Regions from separate parts of the Dysosmobacter acutus genome, predicted to be linked through region 1. Evidence: predicted binding sites of a transcription regulator. Region 1 holds the regulator's gene; the other holds the start of a gene.
The links. Region 1 encodes Rex, which represses fermentation and respiration genes when NADH is low (regulators of the CRP and FNR family bind a similar motif). Its sites were predicted from a motif close to ATTGTTAANNNNTTAACAAT; they were not measured.
Positions count from the first base shown of each region.

Region 2: the regulator Rex is predicted to act here: its motif matches at 5,336-5,355, upstream of KQI82_RS03820 (glycerol dehydrogenase).

Region 1 covers NZ_JAHLQN010000001.1:1,745,672-1,754,920, forward strand. Annotated here, with positions in the region: gene KQI82_RS08395 (Na/Pi cotransporter family protein) at 1-208, shown strand, start outside; gene nrdG (anaerobic ribonucleoside-triphosphate reductase activating protein) at 240-728, opposite strand; gene KQI82_RS08405 (anaerobic ribonucleoside triphosphate reductase) at 743-3,079, opposite strand; gene KQI82_RS08410 (hypothetical protein) at 3,284-3,463, opposite strand; gene KQI82_RS08415 (S-layer homology domain-containing protein) at 3,548-4,621, opposite strand; gene KQI82_RS08420 (redox-sensing transcriptional repressor Rex) at 4,636-5,265, opposite strand; tRNA gene KQI82_RS08425 (tRNA-Arg) at 5,445-5,521, shown strand; gene KQI82_RS08430 (helix-turn-helix domain-containing protein) at 5,855-6,145, shown strand; gene KQI82_RS15770 (hypothetical protein) at 6,233-6,367, shown strand; gene KQI82_RS08435 (helix-turn-helix transcriptional regulator) at 6,448-6,717, shown strand; gene KQI82_RS08440 (sporulation initiation factor Spo0A C-terminal domain-containing protein) at 6,701-7,060, shown strand; gene KQI82_RS08445 (hypothetical protein) at 7,175-7,330, opposite strand; gene KQI82_RS08450 (hypothetical protein) at 7,364-7,534, opposite strand; gene KQI82_RS08455 (YlcI/YnfO family protein) at 7,658-7,975, shown strand; gene KQI82_RS08460 (response regulator transcription factor) at 8,101-8,757, shown strand; gene KQI82_RS08465 (sensor histidine kinase) at 8,759-9,249, shown strand, end outside.
Region 2 covers NZ_JAHLQN010000001.1:812,225-821,473, reverse strand. Annotated here, with positions in the region: gene KQI82_RS03850 (V-type ATP synthase subunit B) at 1-288, shown strand, start outside; gene KQI82_RS03845 (V-type ATP synthase subunit D) at 285-911, shown strand; gene KQI82_RS03840 (hypothetical protein) at 1,034-1,207, opposite strand; gene guaA (glutamine-hydrolyzing GMP synthase) at 1,412-2,701, shown strand; gene KQI82_RS03830 (hypothetical protein) at 2,882-3,127, shown strand; gene cysK (cysteine synthase A) at 3,843-4,775, shown strand; gene KQI82_RS03820 (glycerol dehydrogenase) at 5,399-6,505, shown strand; gene KQI82_RS03815 (SDR family NAD(P)-dependent oxidoreductase) at 6,535-7,335, shown strand; gene KQI82_RS03810 (TRAP transporter substrate-binding protein) at 7,383-8,453, shown strand; gene KQI82_RS03805 (TRAP transporter small permease) at 8,547-9,038, shown strand; gene KQI82_RS03800 (TRAP transporter large permease) at 9,039-9,249, shown strand, end outside.

The DNA.
Region 1 (9,249 bases):
GCCCCTGTGCCTCCTGCGGGGCCTGCTGGCCGCGCCGGTGACGCCGGTGGAGATCGCTGTCTTCCACACGCTTTTCAACCTGACTGCCTCGGCGGTCGTGCTGCCCACAGCGGGGACCTGTCACAAGTTCCATCCGGACGGATCACAGTTCCCGGCGGGCCGAAAAAAGGGAAGAGCGGTCCAAGGGGTCAAATCAAAAGCCGAGTGAAGATTCACTCGGCTTTTTTATAGATTGGGCCCTATGGCCGGAGGAGAACCGTCTGACCGGTCGCCAGACTCTGGGGAACGGAGATCAGGCGCTGGTTGCGGCTGCCCCGCCAGGGGAGGGACAAGGTCCTCTGCTCCAGAAGGAAGGGGCCGTCTACCAGCACGTCAAGCTCCCGCAGAAGGGCCTGCTGGGCCGGTGTGCCCCGGAGCAGCTGCTCGTAGGTGAAGCCGGAGTAGCTCCACACATTCAGGCCGTTTTCATGGGCGACCCGGGCCAGCATCAAACACTCCTCCGGCTGCTCGAAAGGCTCTCCCCCAGAGAGGGTCAGCCCGTCGGTCAGGGGGTTGGACAGCATCCGACTCACCAACTCCTCCACCGGGTGCTCCGACCCGCCTGCGGGGTCGTGGGTTTCGGGGTTGTGACAGCCGGGGCATCGGCGGCCGCAGCCCTGGACGAACACGGTGAATCGAAAGCCCGGCCCGTCCACAATGGAGTCCTGTACCGTGGCGGCAATACGCATTCCGATCCCGCCTTTCAGCGCTGCGTCAGGGAGTGATTCACCCGGTCCCGGACCTCCGCCCGCTTGGCGTCGTTGAACCGGTCCAGGGTGCCCACCAGGTATCCGGTGATGCGGCGGATCCGCTCAAACCCCATGTCGCCCTCGTCCTCCCGGCGGCCGCAGCCCGGACACTCGTCGTTGATGATGCCGTTGTAGCCGCACAGGGGGTCCCGGTCCACCGGGTGGTTGATGGAGCCGTAGCCGATGCCCTGCTCCTTCATGCAGCGGATGACCTTTTCAAATGCCTCCAGATTCTGCACCGGATCGCCGTCCAACTCGACGTAGCTGATGTGTCCGGCGTTGGTCAGGGCGTGGTAAGGCGCCTCCAACTGGATTTTCCGGAAGGCGGAGATGGGGTAGTAGACAGGGATGTGGAAGCTGTTGGTGTAGTAGTCCCGGTCGGTGACGCCGGGGAGAATGCCGAAGCGCTGCTTGTCAATCTTCACAAACCGACCCGAAAGGCCTTCGGCCGGTGTGGCCAGCAGCGTGAAATTCAGTCCCCGTTTCCGGGACTCCTCGTCCATTCTGGAGCGCATATGGGCCACAATCTCAAGGCCCAGCCGCTCCGAGCGTTCGTCCTCCCCATGGTGATGGCCGGTGAGTGCCACCAATGTCTCCGCCAGGCCGATAAAGCCAACGGACAGCGTGCCGTGGCGGAGCACCTCCCGCACCTCGTCGTTCCAGCCCAGCCGCTCCGAGTCCAGCCAAACGCCCTGGCCCATCAAAAAGGGGTAGTTGCGCACATGTTTGCGGCACTGGATCTCAAATCGCTCTATCAGCTGTTCCACGCAAAGGTCCAGCATCCGGTCTAAAGAGTCGAAAAAGACTTCGATGTCGCCCTTTGCCCGGATGCCCAGGCGGGGCAGGTTGATGGTGGTAAAGCTCAGGTTGCCACGGCGGTTGCAGATTTCCCGGGACGGGTCATAGATGTTGCCGATGACCCGGGTGCGGCAGCCCATGTAGGCAATCTCCGTCTCAGGATGGCCGGGCTTGTAGTACCGGAGGTTGAAGGGAGCGTCCAAAAAGCTGAAATTGGGGAAGAGCCTCTTGGCGCTGCATCGCATGGCCAGCTGGAAGAGATCGTAGTTGGGGTCGCCGGGATTGTAGTTGACTCCCTCCTTGACCCGGAAGATATGGATGGGGAAGATGGGCGTTTCCCCGCCGCCAAGGCCCGCCTCCGTGGCCAGCAGCAGCTTTTCCATCACCAGCCGCCCCTCCGGAGAGGTGTCGCAGCCGTAGTTGATGGAGGAGAAGGGCACCTGGGCGCCGGCCCGGGAATGCATGGTGTTCAGGTTGTGGAGCAGGGCCTCCATGGCCTGATAGGTGGCCCGCTCCGTCTCCTGCACGGCCTGGCGGCAGGCAAAGGACTGATACCGCTCAGCCTGGCCCTCTTCAAGGTGGAAGCGCTCCATGAGGACGGGCCGCTCTGCCTGCTGATAGGCGCCGCAGTCCGACAGGGCGGGCCGCAGCCCCGACTGCTCGTTGATCTCATTTTGCAGCTCACGCAGCGCATCGTCGCAGCCCTCCACACCACATTCCAGACTCAGCGCCCGACACAGGTTCTGGCGGTAGGCGCGCCGAAAGGTTTTTGCAACGCCCATGGCCATGCCGTAGTCAAAGTCGCAGATGGACTGACCGCCGTGCTGGTCGTTTTGATTGGACTGGATGGCGATGCAGGCCAGGGCAGCATAGGAGGAGATGTCGTTGGGCTCCCGCAGTGTGCCGCTGCCGGTGCAGAAGCCGCCGGAGAACAATCTGCGGATGTCGATCTGGGTGCAGGTGGTGGTGAGGGTGTAAAAATCCAGATCGTGGATGTGGATGTCGCCTTCCCGGTGGGCCTTGGCGTGCTCCGGCTTCATGACGAACATCTGGTAGAACTGCTTGGCGCCCTCGCTGCCGTATTTAAGCATGGAGCCCATTGCGGTGTCGCCGTCGATGTTGGCATTTTCCCGCTTGATGTCGCTGTCAATGGCATCGGCATAGGTGATGTCCTCGTATATTTTCATCAGGCGGGTGTTCATCTCCCGGGCGCGGCTGCGCTCATTGCGGTAGAGTATATAGGCCTTGGCGGTCTGGATATAGCCGTTGTCCATCAGCACCCGCTCCACCAGGTCCTGAATGTGCTCCACCTCCGGTTCTTCGATCCCCTCCACCTCCAGGATGGAGGTTACCTCGGCGGCCAGCTGCCGGGCGGCCTCCGTCTGGCCCGGCTTATAGGTGGCATCAAAGGCCTTGGCAATGGCTCTTGCGATCTTTTCCTGGTCAAACTCTGCCATGCGGCCGTCGCGCTTTCGGATTTTTGTAATGGTCATGTCAGGAATGCCCTCATTTCTCTTACCATATCTTGTGGAATATTTTGATGTGCGTTTCAGAAAGTTACTATTTATCGTATCACCGGCAGGTTGGGCTGTCAATATGGAGCCTGTCGCCGCCCGGCAGGGACCGGGTGCGGCGGAGCACACAGCAAAGCTCCCGCGCCGCAAGGCGCGGGAGCCCGTTATGAAAGTGAAATACCCTTAGCAGCAGGCGGGACCGTTGTTGCAGCCGCAGCCGTTGTTGCAGCCGCAGCCACTGTTGCAGCCGCAGCCACAGCCACCCCAGCTGTTGCCGCCGCCACAGCAGCAGCAAATGATGATCAACAGAATGATGATCCAGCAGCAGCTGTTGCCGCCGCCAAAGAAGCCCTGATTACACATACCGGGAACCTCCTATGAAATGTTTGACCGGTGAACCGGTCTCAACTCATAGTATGCTGCCGTGGGAAAAGGGTGCACGGCGGTTTAAAAGATTCGGCTGCCGGTTATCATGGCTCTGGCGGAGAGAAGTTCATCGGAGGTAAAGACGCCGCTGTCCATCAGCTTTTGCACTAAGGTTCCGGAGCCGCCGCTCAAAGCGGCATCCAAGGCGTAATAGGAGACATACACCAGTTGGGCCCGGAGGAACGTGTCTGACTGGAGCATGGCCGCTTCGGCATCGGTGAGGACACCGGCGCTGCGGGCCGTTGCCATTGTGGCCGAGAGGTCTGTGTTGGCAGAGGAGCTGTATCCCAGGGCGCGCAGTAAAAACTCCATGTACTGATTGGCGGAGATGGCCTGATCCGGCTTAAAAAGCGTGGCGGTGAAACCGTTGGTATAGCCCCTCGAATAGGCATAGGAGACATAGTGCTCCGACAAAGAGCCCTTGGCGATGTCGGTGAAGGGAATGGGGCCGGTATAGGAAAGGGCCTCCTCTTCCTCGCCCAATACGCGGATAAACATGATGAGGGCCTGAATGCGGGTAGGCGCCATCTCAAGGTCAAAGCCGGAACCATAGCCGGTATAGCTTCCTTTAAATAGATGCAGGGCTTTTAAAGCCGAAGCAATGGCATTGTAATCCACGGAGTCGGAGAGGGTGAACCGGCAGGGCCCCTCATAGTGCACCACCGCGGTCTTGGACGTGACGGTAAAGGAAGCCGTGGTATCCTCCGCCACCAAATATCTGTGGTTGGCCGTCAGAGCCGTGCCGCTGGGAACCTCTTTGCCGGTGGTGATGTCCACCACGGCGCCGGACGGGAAGGTGACTTTCATAGAGCCGGCTAACAGCAGGCAGTCCGTGCCGGTGCTGCCGCCCAACACGTCCCCTTCCTTCAGGCGGATTTCCTGTGTGGATGCGGCGTAGGCGCCTCCGTCGGCACTTGTCTGGCCGGACGCATTCAGCCGGGCATCCACTGCGCTGTTGACCTTGTCGGTAAAGGCACCGTTGAGATAGGAGAGGGAGACCAGCGGATCGGAGCTGTCTCCTCCGCTGGCCAGTGCTGCCAAAATACAGCAGGCCGCGGCCAGAAAGGCAATGGGCCCCAGTGCTCTTTTGTTCATAGGACTCCTTCCGTTTACGGATTGACGATCCGGTAGCTGAGCGTCAGCAAACTGTCGGAAAAGTGGATGTTCTCGATCTTGACTTCCGGGTTGGAGGAGACAAGCTCTAAGTTGGTAAAATTCCAGAACCCGCGGATACCAAGGGCTGTCAGGCGGTCCGCCAAATCCTGGGCAATGGATTTGGGCACGGTGAGGGAGACCACGTCCACCTTATGGGCGCGGATATAGTCCTCCAACTCGTCCATATGATAAATATGTACGCCGTTGATGTCCGTTCCGATGATGGAGGGCGCAATATCAAAGGCCGCATCCACGGTGAAGCCGCACTGGGAGAACCGAAAATTCTGGAGCAGGGCGTGACCTAAGTTGCCCACGCCGATCATAATCAGATGATGGCTCTGGTCCACGCCCAGGATGTGTCCGATTTCGGAGCGCAATTCCTCCACATTGTAGCCGTATCCCTGCTGGCCGAACTCACCGAAACAGCTGAAATCCTGCCGGATCTGAGAGGCAGTGATCCCCATCTTCACACCCAGGGAATGCGAGGAGATGCGAATGACACCTTTGTTGCACAGATCGTTCAGATGTCTGTAATACCTGGGAAGGCGCCGGATCACGGCGTCGGATATGTTCTGCTTTTTCATATGATTACTCCTACCTGCGTCTGGTAAAAAGATGCACAAATTGACAACATTGCAATAAAGTAAATTTCCGTATTCAGTTTATCGCAAAAGGAGCAAGTTTGTCAAATTTTTTAACAATCTTTTTTTGAAAAATTTTTCTTTACAGATTTGGTTTTATGTGCTATCCTTTACAAAGATGCGCGCCCGTAGCTCAGTTGGATAGAGCGTTAGACTCCGACTCTAAAGGCCGCTGGTTCGAATCCAGTCGGGCGTACCATATCAGAAATACCCGGTGGACGCAGAGTTTCATAAAGAGGAACTCTGCGTCCACCGGGTATTTTGCCAGGATGACCCATACCTGGCCCTTGAAGAGGAGGCTTCAAGGGCCAGGTTTTTTTATTGAAGTACATATAAAAAAAAGTGTACAGATGACCTCTCCTCTATTTTTGTCAAACGCTTCACCATCGTATACGGTTCTGCTGTTTCAAAACCTCAGAGGGTCTGTGTTTGAAAATATTTTAGTATTTGCAGAGCATTCGCGCAATTTCGTGTTTTTTCTGTGTTAATGTCAAAAAAATGCAGGACATTCCCACAGAAAGGATGAGGAAACATGAAGATTTTTACGTATCACGGGATGAAAAACGTCTCGGGGTCCCGCGTCCGGAAGGCAAGAAGAGCGCTGAAGCTGTCGCAGACGGAGCTGGCGGCACAGCTTCAGATCCGTGGAGTCAGCCTTGAGCGGGATACCATCAGCCGGATGGAGATGGGGGACCGGATCATAGCGGATTACGAGCTGCGCACTCTGGCGGAAATACTGAAAGTGGACGTGGCGTGGCTGCTTGATGCGGAAGGTGAGGAAGAGATGGTGAGCCGGGCCGCAGAGGGACGGGGCGCCTATTGACCGTCAAGCAGCAGGGAGAGGATATGTCGATAGAGCGCTGTTTGAAAACGGAGGAACGAAACCGCGGGATAAGAAAAGAGGGGTAGTATGTCAAAGGATGAAAAGAACATGAAGAAGTATTGTAAGAAAGTGAGCGGGCGCGGTTCAGGCAGAGCGTTTGAAAAGCAAATGGCCCTTGGCAGTGTATTGCGGGGGAATAAAGTTTACGTATTTGACTGTTGACTGAGGTGTACCTCATAGCGGCGTGACCCGGCATTAGGTAAAATTTTCCTATATTCTGTCGAATTGGGGAGGTTTTGCTGATGCGTCAATACAAAACACTGCTTCAGGTATTTCTCCGCAACTCGATCTATGCCTTCCGCAAGGAGATGGGATACAGCCAGGAGCGCATGGCGGAGCTTCTGCATATCTCACCCCGCTCGTACATCGACCAGGAGCATGGCAAGTACAGCTTCTCCGCACTCTCGGTGATCTTTTTTCTGATAACGATACCGGAGGAAAGGGTGCTGTCTCTGCTGCGCGCATTCAGGAAGCTTTTGCAGGAGGAGGGGGAGCGTGGAGACGTGGCGTGATGGGGAGAAGCTGCTTTCGGAAATATATGATCTGCTGTACCGGATGGGGCTGACAGCGAACTACACCGGTTTTTTCCGGATCTCCTACGCGATCTACCTATCGGTGGAGAATCCGCAGCGGCTGGCGCTTGTGACAAAGTGGCTGTACCCGGAGGTGGCCAGGCATTACGGGACGACGTGGCAGGCGGTGGAACGGAACATCCGGTCCGCGATTGCCATCATATGGAACCAGAAAACGCCGATTTTGACGGAGCTCTTTGGAGCGCCGCTGCCGGCCAAGCCCCGTAATGCCCAGTTCCTTGCCCTTGTGGCCGGACACTTTTCCCTTTCCCCTGTCGCATAACCGACCGAAAAGGACTACAGGACTGCGTTGAAATCAGATAAGGGAGAAGGCCCCCGGGGAATTTTCCCCGGGGGGAGCGGCAAATCCGCTTTGGAATTGAGAGAAGCCGTCCCGTTATGGGGCGGCTTCCGCTTCTTCCACGATCTGCTCCAGAACCGCAATGAGATCATGGAGATTGTTCAGATGGACGTCGCGGGAGAGGATTTCATTTTTGAGATCAATGGACAGCGACTCCAGCTTGGGCCGGAGCACCGGATTGACATAGGACATTCAGATCACCTCTGTTCATGGTATGGGAAGCGGTTATTGTTTGGATTCCGGTTCCTCTGTGCTGAGGCTGTGCTTCAAATGTTCACCGATCATGGTCAGCTCTCCCGGGGAGCAGATGTCGGCGCCTGATCGGTTGATGAAGGAGCGCACCTGCACGGGCAGAGAGTTGAAGTACTCCTCCATCTTTGGGTCCTGATATTTCATGGAATCACCCTTGCTTAGCTTTTCCCGCGGTCGGGCGCTTTATGATGCATTGCAAATGCAATGCATCATAAAGATGTCGGATGTAGTAAAATCATGGAAAAGAGATTGCAAAGGATGGGGAAGATGGCACCTTTCAAAATTCCAAAACTGCCTGCAACAACCAATAAAACAATTCGCTTTCCGGATGACGTGATCGAGGAGGTCGAGGCCGCAATTGCCGGAAAAGAATGTACCTTTTCCGCCTTTGTCATTGCAGCGGTCAGGAACGTGCTGGACAACGAATATCGAAAGCCGTATGTGGTACTATTCAATGACGTCACAGATGCCATACAGGAGTTGGACCAGAGAAATGTTGCCGGGGCGAGGGCGCTGCTGATGCGGGCCCAGCAGCAGGCGGAGGCGGCCTTTGTGGAGTTTGGAGAGGGAAAAAGTGAATCGTGAGGGGAAATCCTCCTGCGGGAAACGCCGCGGGAGGGTTTTCCTTTTTGGCTCAGGTGTGGTACAGTAGGGAAATGATACAAAAATGATGGAACGTTGACGCAAACTGTAGAAAAGAGGTGAGTGCGTTGAATCGAATCCTGATCGCGGAGGACGAGGCCCCCATTGCCAACCTGGTGCGCACGGCGCTGGAGGAGGCGGGATATTCTTGCCGCTGGGCGCCGGACGGGGACGCCGCTGCGGACCTAATGGAAAAAGAACTGTTTGACCTGGTGCTGTTAGATATCATGCTGCCCAGGGTGAACGGATATGAGCTGTTGGAGTACTCTCAGGAACTGGATGTGCCGGTGATCTTCCTCACCGCCAAGGGCGAGCTTCAGGACAGGGTGAAGGGGCTGCGCATGGGGGCGGAGGACTATATCACCAAACCCTTTGAGCTGATGGAACTGCTGGCCCGGGTGGAGACGGTGCTGCGCCGCTGCGGCAAGAGCGGACGGGTGATCTCCCTGATGCCGGACATTGAGATCGATACCGCCTCCCGGGTGGTGAAAAAGAATGGGGCGGCGGTGGCACTGACTGTAAAGGAGTATGACTTGCTGCTGCTCTTTTGCCAAAACCGGAACGTGGCCCTGTATCGGGACCGGATTTACGAGCGGGTCTGGGGCGAGGAGTACCTGGGGGACAGCCGCACGGTGGACCTGCACATCCAGCGTCTGCGCAGAAAATTGGGACTGGAGGACCGGCTGGTGGCGGTCTATAAAGTGGGGTACAGGCTGGAGGTGTGACATGCGGCTGTTCTGGAAACTCTTTTGCTCCACGGTGCTCATCACCGTCCTGGCCTGTAGTTTGGGCGGTTATTTTCTCATTGACTCCTTTTTCCGCTCCTCATTGGAGAGGGAGGTGACGGCGGTGTATGAGGAAAACGATCTGCTGCGCTACACCTTGGGGCGGGAGATGGACCTGTACTTCCCCTCCGTCACCAAGGAGGACGTGGCCACGGCCGCCTCCCGGCTGACCATCACCACCTCTCGGGGGACCGTGGCCTTCCGTCTCAGCGACCAGGACGGGAACCAGCTCTCCGGCAGCGGGACGCTGCCCATGGACTCCGCCATGACCGCAAAACTGGAGGACGGCCAGCGGGGCTGGGAGCTGAGGCGGGGCTGGGGCAGCTACTATATCCACGCCGCAAGCCCCCTGGCCATCGGCGGCGGGACGCTCTACCTTGAAAACTGCCGGAAGGTGGGGGAGCTGTTTCTCACCCGTGAGGAGCAGTACAG
Region 2 (9,249 bases), 930 kb from region 1:
TACGCCCATGTCCAGGATACCCGGTCCCTTGCTTCGGTGATCGGCGCGGAGGACCTCTCTCTTGTGGATCAGCAGTACCTGAAGTTCGGCACGGCCTTTGAGCGCCACTTCATCACCCAGCGCTTTGACGAAAGCCGCACCATGGATGAAACGCTGGACCTGGGGTGGACCCTTTTGTCCCTTCTTCCCAAAAGCGAGTTGGACCGGGTGGACAATGAGATGCTGGAGGCACACTATCACCCCGACGAAGCCCAGTCCCTCCTGGATCAAAGGGGTGAGGAGCTGTGAGCCAGCAGATTTTTGCCACCAAGGGCAATCTGATCGCCGCGAAAAAATCACTTGCCCTCTCCTCCATGGGCTTTGACCTTCTGGACCGAAAGCGCAACGTGCTGATCCGGGAGATGATGTCGCTGTTGGACCAGTCCAGGCAGCTGCGCCGGGAGATCGGCTCCACCTATCAGCAGGCCTACGAGGCCCTGGCCAAGGCCAATCAGACACTGGGTTCGGTGGGCGATCTGGCACAGGCCGCTCCGGTGGATCACGGCATCGGGCGCATCCGCTTTCGCAGCGTAATGGGCGTGGATATCCCCATTGTGGAATATGAGGAGCCGCAGCGCACCCTCTCCTATGGGCTTCACCAGAGCAACTCCCTGCTGGACAATGCCTATTGCCGCTTCTGCGAGGCCAAACGGATGACCGCTCTTCTGGCGGAGGTGGAGAACAGCGCCTTTCGCCTGGCACAGGCCATTGTCAAGACCCAGCGCAGGGCCAACGCGCTGAAAAACGTGAGCATCCCCACCCTGGAATCCACGGTGAAATTCATCACCGACGCTCTTGAGGAAAAAGAGCGGGAGGAGTTCTCCCGCCTGAAGGTGATCAAGCGGCAGAAGCAGGCCCAGCGCCCAGATTGAATCCAATACGGCAGCCTCCGGAAAAATCGGAGGCTGCCGTTATCCTTATCTGTGTATCTTAACGTGTTTTTCATTCAAATAATATAGGCCTCCCTGAATAAAAGCTGCAATCAAACAGCAACTTATTTTTTATTTCTTCCTATCCAATAACAGCCCGCGCCAATTACCGCTGCTAAAAATTCAATTCCTTTTAAGTACATGTCGTATTGTGTCCATCCGATCACCGGACCGGACAAACAGTAAAGCAGCAAAAATACAGCAACTGTGATAATTGCCCTTACAGCGGTGTTGTTCATGTTGCCATCCCCCATACAGAATTCCTTCATCACATTTTGTGCCGCAACGTATTCTACCAGAAAAGAACTTGTTTTTTAAGCTGTGGATCATCGCCTGAACTCATAAGTCCCACAAACAGAGTATGCGGAAGCTGCCGAACTCTCTTGCGAAAAGCGGTGCATCTATGGTAGGATATCCCTATTAAAATACTAAGGAGGACTGCAATGAAGCAGGACATGATTGTCATTTTGGACCTGGGCAGCGAGGAAAACCCCCGTCTTGCCCGTGAAATTCGCTCTCTTGGCGTTTACAGCGAAATTCACCCCCACGATCTCACCTTGGAGGAGCTCAAGGCCCTCCCCAACGTAAAGGGCGTGATCCTCAACGGCGGCCCCAACCGGGTGGTGGACGGCGTCACCATCGACGTCTCGGCGGACCTTCTCAACTGCGGCCTGCCGGTTCTCTCCGCCGACCACAAGGGGGAGGCCCCCTGGAGCGCCGACGAATCGGAGCGGAAGAAGGCCCTCTCCAACTTTGTCTTCCACACCTGCGGCGCCGAGGCCAACTGGACCATGGACAACTTCATTGCCGACCAAGTGGAGCTGATCCGCCGCCAGGTGGGCGATCAGAAGGTGCTGTTGGCTCTCAGCGGCGGCGTGGACTCCTCCGTGGTGGCCGCCCTGCTCATCAAGGCCATCGGCAAGCAGCTCACCTGCGTCCACGTGAACCACGGCCTGCTCCGCAAGGGCGAACCCGAGCAGGTGATCGAGGTCTTCCGCCACCAGATGGACGCCAATCTGGTCTATGTGGACGCTGTGGACCGCTTTTTGGACAAGCTTGCCGGCGTGGACGACCCGGAGCGCAAGCGCAAGATCATCGGCGCAGAGTTTATCCGCGTTTTCGAGGAAGAGGCCCGGAAGCTGGACGGCATCCGCTTCTTAGGCCAGGGAACCATTTATCCCGACATCATTGAAAGCGGCACCAAGACCGTCAAGGCGGTCAAGTCCCACCACAACGTGGGCGGCCTGCCGGAGGATCTGGATTTCGCCCTGGTGGAGCCTTTGAAGATGCTCTTTAAGGACGAGGTCCGCGCCTGCGGCAAGGCCCTGGGCCTGCCGGATTCCATGGTCTACCGCCAGCCCTTCCCCGGCCCCGGCCTGGGAGTGCGCTGCCTGGGCGCCATCACCCGGGACCGCCTGGAGGCGGTGCGGGAATCCGACGCCATTTTGCGGGAGGAATTTGCCAACGCCGGCCTGGAGGGCAAGGTGTGGCAGTATTTCACCGTGGTGCCCGACTTTAAGTCCGTGGGCGTGCGGGACGGCGTGCGGACCTTCGACTGGCCGGTGATCCTGCGGGCCGTAAATACCGTGGACGCCATGACCGCCACGGTGGAGGATGTGCCCTTCTCCCTTCTCCAGAAGATCACCCGGCGCATCACCAGCGAGGTGGCGGGCGTCAACCGCTGCCTCTACGACCTGACGCCGAAGCCCTCCGGCACCATTGAATGGGAATGAAGTCCGAAAGGGTGCAAACCCGCATGAATACAGGCTTTTTCCGTCACTGCCGCCCTTGATACCGGATTGATATGATTTGCGTCGGCCCGGTATGTGCAAGGGGAATCGTCACAAAAGGACAAAAAAGCCGCCCTGCTGAACTTTTCGTTCAGCAGGGCGGCTTTTTTTATTTTACGCCAAGTGATATATACCCGGGCGGAGGAGAACAGCGCCCATCTATCTGACCGCTTAATGGAGGCGGAGACCAGGGCCCTGCGGCGGATCTCCGCCGGCTTTGAGCGGGTGAAGCGGGCCTTTGGCCCCCGGGAGGCAGAAGTCGTGGAGGTCGCCAAACAGCGGGAGCAGGCAGGAAATCCCGGAAACGGCCCCGGCGCTCCTTCAGTCAAACGAAAGGCAAGGAAAGTGGATTTATGGCCCCCCTTATGATATACTATTTGTAAACAACAGAGTGGCAAATCGGAAGTTAAACGGGGGTAATTTTGATGGATGTCATTTTTGCATTGAGCCTGTTTTGGTCAATCTATGGAATTGCTGGCGTATTTGGATTTCAAATTATACCAGTTAAATACAGGGGACACGACTGGACAGAGTCCTATATTCACAGTCAAGGGGTGTCATGGTTGCTGCTTGGAGTTCCCTGGCTTATATTGAACAGGGCTGTGGCTTATTTCTCCGCTGATGTCAGTACCGCTACACTATGCCTACTATTGTCTGCACTTGCAGTGCCATCCATACTATTCTCATTTGTCAACGATAGCAAGTATAAGTCCATGCTTAAAAGTATGAAAAGTGAATAAGTGCAGTTCCGGTCTATCAGGTGGATGCCAACCCCAGCGTAGGCCGTCAGGTTTGTCAGGTCGGCCGCGCTTCCCAGCGCACGCTGCCTGTTTGTGTGCATCATCTCCTCCGTCCCTCCTCCGGTATCTGCTTTTCAAGGCAGATTATCCGAATTAACTCTATATTTCCTATTGACAAACTATGATTTATGTTGTATGCTCCCTGTAACCTGTTTGAAAGGTTGGTATTTGAATGGACCGCTCATTTTCCATGCTCCGGCCTGCTTTTCCGCGCCGGATGGGCCGATGTCCCTGTCAAAGGAGTTCATGCGCCCATATATTTGATTTGACAGGGAGAGATTACTATGAATCACATTTATACATCCGTGGACCAGCTGATCGGCAGGACACCGCTGCTGGAGCTGACCCATATAGAGCGGGAATTGAAGCTGGAGGCCCGCATCCTTGGAAAGCTGGAGTACTTTAATCCGGCGGGATCTGTAAAAGACCGGGTGGCAAAGGCCATGATCGACAATGCGGAGGCAGACGGGCGGCTGAAAAGCGGATCCGTCATCATCGAGCCCACCTCCGGCAACACCGGCGTCGCCCTGGCCTCTGTGGCAGCTGCAAGAGGCTACCGCATCCTCCTTGTTATGCCGGAGACCATGAGCGTGGAGCGCCGGCAGCTGATGAAGGCCTATGGCGCGGAGGTCATCCTCTCCGATGGGGCCAAGGGAATGAACGGCGCCATTGCCAGGGCCGAGGAGCTGGCCAAATCCATTCCAAACAGCTTTCTTCCCGGCCAGTTTACCAACCCGGCCAACCCGGCCGTCCACCAATCCACCACCGGCCCGGAAATCTGGGAAGATACGGACGGCGCAGTGGATATCTTCGTATCCGGCATCGGCACCGGCGGCACCATCACCGGCGCGGGACAGTATCTCAAGTCCAAAAACTCCGCTGTCCGGGTGGTGGCGGTGGAACCCGCCGCTTCTCCGGTGCTCACCGGGGGTACGGCGGGACCCCATAAAATCCAGGGCATCGGCGCGGGATTTGTGCCGGACGTGCTGAACACATCCATCTATGACGAAGTCCTTCCGGTGGAGAATGAGGATGCCTTTTCCACGGTTCGGCTCATCGGCCGCAGGGAGGGCGTGCTGGTAGGCATCTCCTCCGGTGCGGCGGTCTGGGCCGCCATCCAGCTGGCCAGGCGTCCGGAGAACCGGTTCAAAACCATTGTGGCCTTGCTGCCCGATACCGGTGAGCGGTATCTCTCCACCCCCCTCTTTTCCGAATAACCGCCTTTTCAGGAAAAGGCGCCCCGCCAAAAGCGATGCAGAAGGCCCCGATCAACTGATCGGGGCCTTCTGCATCGCCACGCGCCAACCTGTGCGCCTGCAGCGGGGCAATAATTAAGGCATGGACCATCCGGCTGGCGCATAAACTTTTATGGTAAAAATCATTTTGAAAATAATTTTTCTTTTGAATATTTTTTGGTGATTTCTTAGCGCTTTGTCATCAACTTAAAAATAGTTTTCGCATTGAATCCAGTATTTCCCACTTTTAGTGCCGTTTTTTACCTTTTTATTCATAATGCCTTATTTCTCCCCTTTTTTTCTTTTACTATTGGTTTTTTCGCAAAGGATATCGCTTTATTTTGATGCAATATTTTTCTTTGATCTGATTTTTTCCACAAATTCGATTGAGTTATCAACCGTTCCTTGTGTATTTCATCCAATTGCCTCTTGGGATTTTCATGAAGAACATAGAAAATGTAAAGAGTTTGAAAATTATTATTGAAAATATTTTTCAATGTGACTATAGTAGAGATAACTTCAATCGCTTTCCGTTTGAGAAAGCTGTTAAAACTTTAAAAATGGAACAGGAGGGTATGCGCGCGTCAAGCAGCGCGCTACGGAGTATGGTGAATTCCACGACAAGAGCTTTCGGAAGTCCCCTCAGATACATACAGGGGCCGGGCGAGTTCAATCACCTGCCGGAGTATACGGCCGCCTATGGGAACGCCTGTGTATTGATCGACAGTTTCCTCTACCCGACTTTGAACGCACAGCTGGAAAAGGCCTACCAGGGCGCTGAGACCAGCTTTGTCTCCATCCAGTTTCAGGGCGAGTGCTGCGACGAGGAGGTCGCTCACATCAGCAAGGTCGCAAAAGAGCACAACGCCTCTTTGATTGTGGGCGTGGGCGGCGGCAAGACGCTGGATACCGCCAAGCTCTGCTCCGACACCATGGACGTGCCTGTGATCATCGTCCCCTCCTCCGCCTCCACCGACGCTCCGGTCAGCGAGATCGCGGTGGTTTACACAGCCGGCGGCGAATACATTGGGTCCCGCAAGATGAAGCACAACGCCAATTTGGTGCTGGTGGACAGCGAGATCATCGTTAAGGCGCCCAAGCGCCTCTTTGTGGCCGGCATGGGCGACGCCCTGGCCACCTATCCGGAAGCGCTGGCCTGCGACCAGTCCGACTCCCCCAACTACATCGGCTCCGGCCACCGCCGCTGCAAGGCCGGTATGGCCATCGCCCGGTCCTGCTGGGACATTCTCTTTGCCGACGGGCGCAGCGCCCTGACCGCCCTTGAACAGGGCGTTGTCACGGAGGCGCTGGAAAATGTCATCGAGGCCAACACGCTGCTCAGCGGCCTGGGCTTTTTGAACACAGGCCTGTCCACCGCCCACGGCATCCACTCCGGCCTGACCGCCCTTGCCTCCACCCATGCCTACCTCCACGGCGAGAAGGTGGCTTTCGGCGTGGTCTGCCAGATGGTGCTGGAGAACACGCCCACGGAGACTGTGGATCAGGTGATGCGGTTCATGGTGGACATCGGGCTGCCTGTCACGCTGGAGCAGCTGAATGTGGAGCCCACCTATGAAAACGTCATGGCCATCGCCCGCAAGACCGCCGACGGCCCGCTGGTCCATCAGGAGCCCTTCCTGGTCACCACCGAGTCGGTGTACAACGCCATTTTGGTGGCTGACAAGTTAGGAAGAACCTATCGGGGACTGTAAAAATAAAAGACGGAAGGGAGTACCCGCTCATGCAAAATCTAAACCGCTTTGCAAAACTCTTTGATCTCAGCGGCCATGTGGCCGTGGTCACCGGGGCGGCCCAGGGAAACGGCCTTGGAATCGCCAATGCCCTTTGTGACGCCGGAGCCACGGTTGTGGCAACCGACATTGTCTTCAAGCCGGACCAGGAGGGCGCCGAGCATACGCTCTGCCCGGACATCGACCGCATGATCATGGACGTGACCGACGAGGAGAATGTGAAGGAGGTATTTGCCAAAATCGCGGAGAAGTACGGCAAACTGGATATCCTCTGCAACAACGCCGGCATCATCTATAAGGACCTGGTTCAGGACCTGGATATGGACCGGTTCCGGAAGGTCTCGGACATCAACATCCACGGCGTGGTCATCTGCACCAAGCACGCCGTGCCCTACATGAAGAAGGCCGGCTGGGGACGCATCGTCAACACCTCTTCCTCTCAGGCGTTCCTGACCACCGAAACCTACAGCGCCTATTCCGCCTCCAAGGCCGCCGTCTCCCACCTCACCCGCATCTGGGGCAACGAGCTGGCCAAGGACAATATCCTGGTCCATGCCATCTGCCCCTGCTTTGTCCGGACCCCCATGATGGTAAACTCCATCGCCCGCATGGCCGAGCAGCTGGGCACGGATGAGGAGGGCGGCTACAACTACTTTGCGGACCTGATCCCCACCCACCGGCTCCTTGAGATCGAAGAGATCGGCAACTGGGCCGCCATGCTCTGCAGCGATCTGGGCCGGGCCACCACGGGAAGCAATTTCTCCATCACCTGCGGACAAGTAAGGCTGTAAACAGGCCTGAAAATAAAAGACGTTTGTTGAATTATGGGAGGTACACTATGAAAAAGAAGATTGTTGCAACTCTGTCTGCACTGCTCTGCGTGTGCATGCTGGCCGCCTGTGGCGGCGGTGGCGGCGGCGCTGCCAGCGGCGGAAGCTCCTCTGGCTCCGCTTCCTCGGGCAGCTCCGGCGGTTCCGGCGAGCCTGAGGTGGTCCTGGAATTCGGCCACATTCAGAACCCCGGCCACGCGCTTTACATTGCTCCGGAAGAGCTCAAGCCCCTGGTGGAAGAGCGCTCCGGCGGCCGTATCCAGCTCAACATCTATCCCGCCAGCCAGCTGGGCTCCGCCCGCGAGATGATGGAGCAGGTCACCATGGGCACCCTGGACATCACCTTTGCCGACGCCTCTGACTGGGCTTCCGCGCTGAACCTGCCTGAGCTTGGCGTGTTCAACCTGCCCTTCCTGAACAAGGACCTGGCCTCTCAGATCAAGGTCATCAATGAGATCATCCCCGAGGCCGTTCCCGAGATGCTGGAGGGCACCGGACTGAAGCTTCTGACCACTTATTCCAACGGCATCCGTCAGCCCCTGCTGAAAAACCATCCCATCAACACCCTGGAGGATATCAAGGGTCTGAAGATGCGCACCCCCGAGACCGAGATGTACGTGAACCTCTGGAACGCCCTGGGCGCCAGCACCGTCACCTCCGCCTGGAGCGAGGCCTACACTGTTTTGCAGCAGGGCGTTGCCGACGCGGTGGAAGCCGATGACGTGGGTCTTGTGAGCATGAACCTGCAGGAGATCGGCAAGTACATGTCCAAGATCGGTCACCTGAGCCAGGCTTACATCGTCCTGATCAACGAGGACAAGTGGAATTCCATCCCCGAGGACCTGCAGCAGATTCTGGTTGAGTGCCTGGCAGAGAATCAGGCCAAGCAGCTGGCGGACCGTGAGGCCCTGGGCATCGAGGCGGAGAAGACCATTGCCGACGCCGGCGTTGAGATCAATGAGGTCTCCGACGCGGAGCGCCAGCGCATGAGAGACGCCTGCCAGTCCATCTATGATAAGTATGCAGATGAATACGGCCAGGCCGATCTGATTGCTCAGATGGAAGCCCTGAACGGCTAAGGTCCAGCAAAAGCCAGTATTGCCGGCTTGTGATGCGTGCGCACCGGACTCGTTCGTGCGCACGCATCTTCCAATTGAAAGGCAGGTAAGCGAATGAAAACACTATTGAAAATCGACCGCGTCATCGAAAACATACAGACCTACCTCTGTATGGCCCTGTTTATTCTGATCCTGATTCTGGGCTCCGTCCAGGTCTTCGGCCGCTTTATCTTCCACGCCGCTCCCCCCTGGACGGAGGAGGCCATGCGCTTTTGCGGCATCTACCTCACCTTCATCGGCTCCGCTCTGACCATCCGTGTGGACGGCCACGTGTCGGTGGATATCGTCATCAGCTTTTTGAAGAGCAATAAGGTCCGGGCGGCCCTGTTCGTCATCTCCCGGCTGATCTGCGTGGTGTTCCTCATCATGTTCTTCCCCGGCTCCATCGCCCTGGTGCAAAAGAGCGGAAGCTCCTTAGGCGCCGCCATTCAGATTCCCTATTCCTACATCTATGCGGCAGTGCCTCTTGGAATTGTCATGATGCTCTGCTCCTATGCCAGCGCCATTCCCAAGCTGGCCAAGCAGTATGCAAAGGGGGAAAAGTAAATGATACCAATTGCAGTAGTCACCCTTCTGGTATTTCTTGTGGTGGGCGTGCCCGTCAGCTTTGCCATCGGCCTCTCCGGCCTGCTGGCCATTCTGTTCGGCAGCGACATCGCCCCCTTTATGGCCGTGCAGCAGGCGGTCCGCGGCATGAACTCCTTTTCTCTGATGGCCGGTCCCCTCTTTATCCTGGCCGGTGAGATCCTGGGCGGCG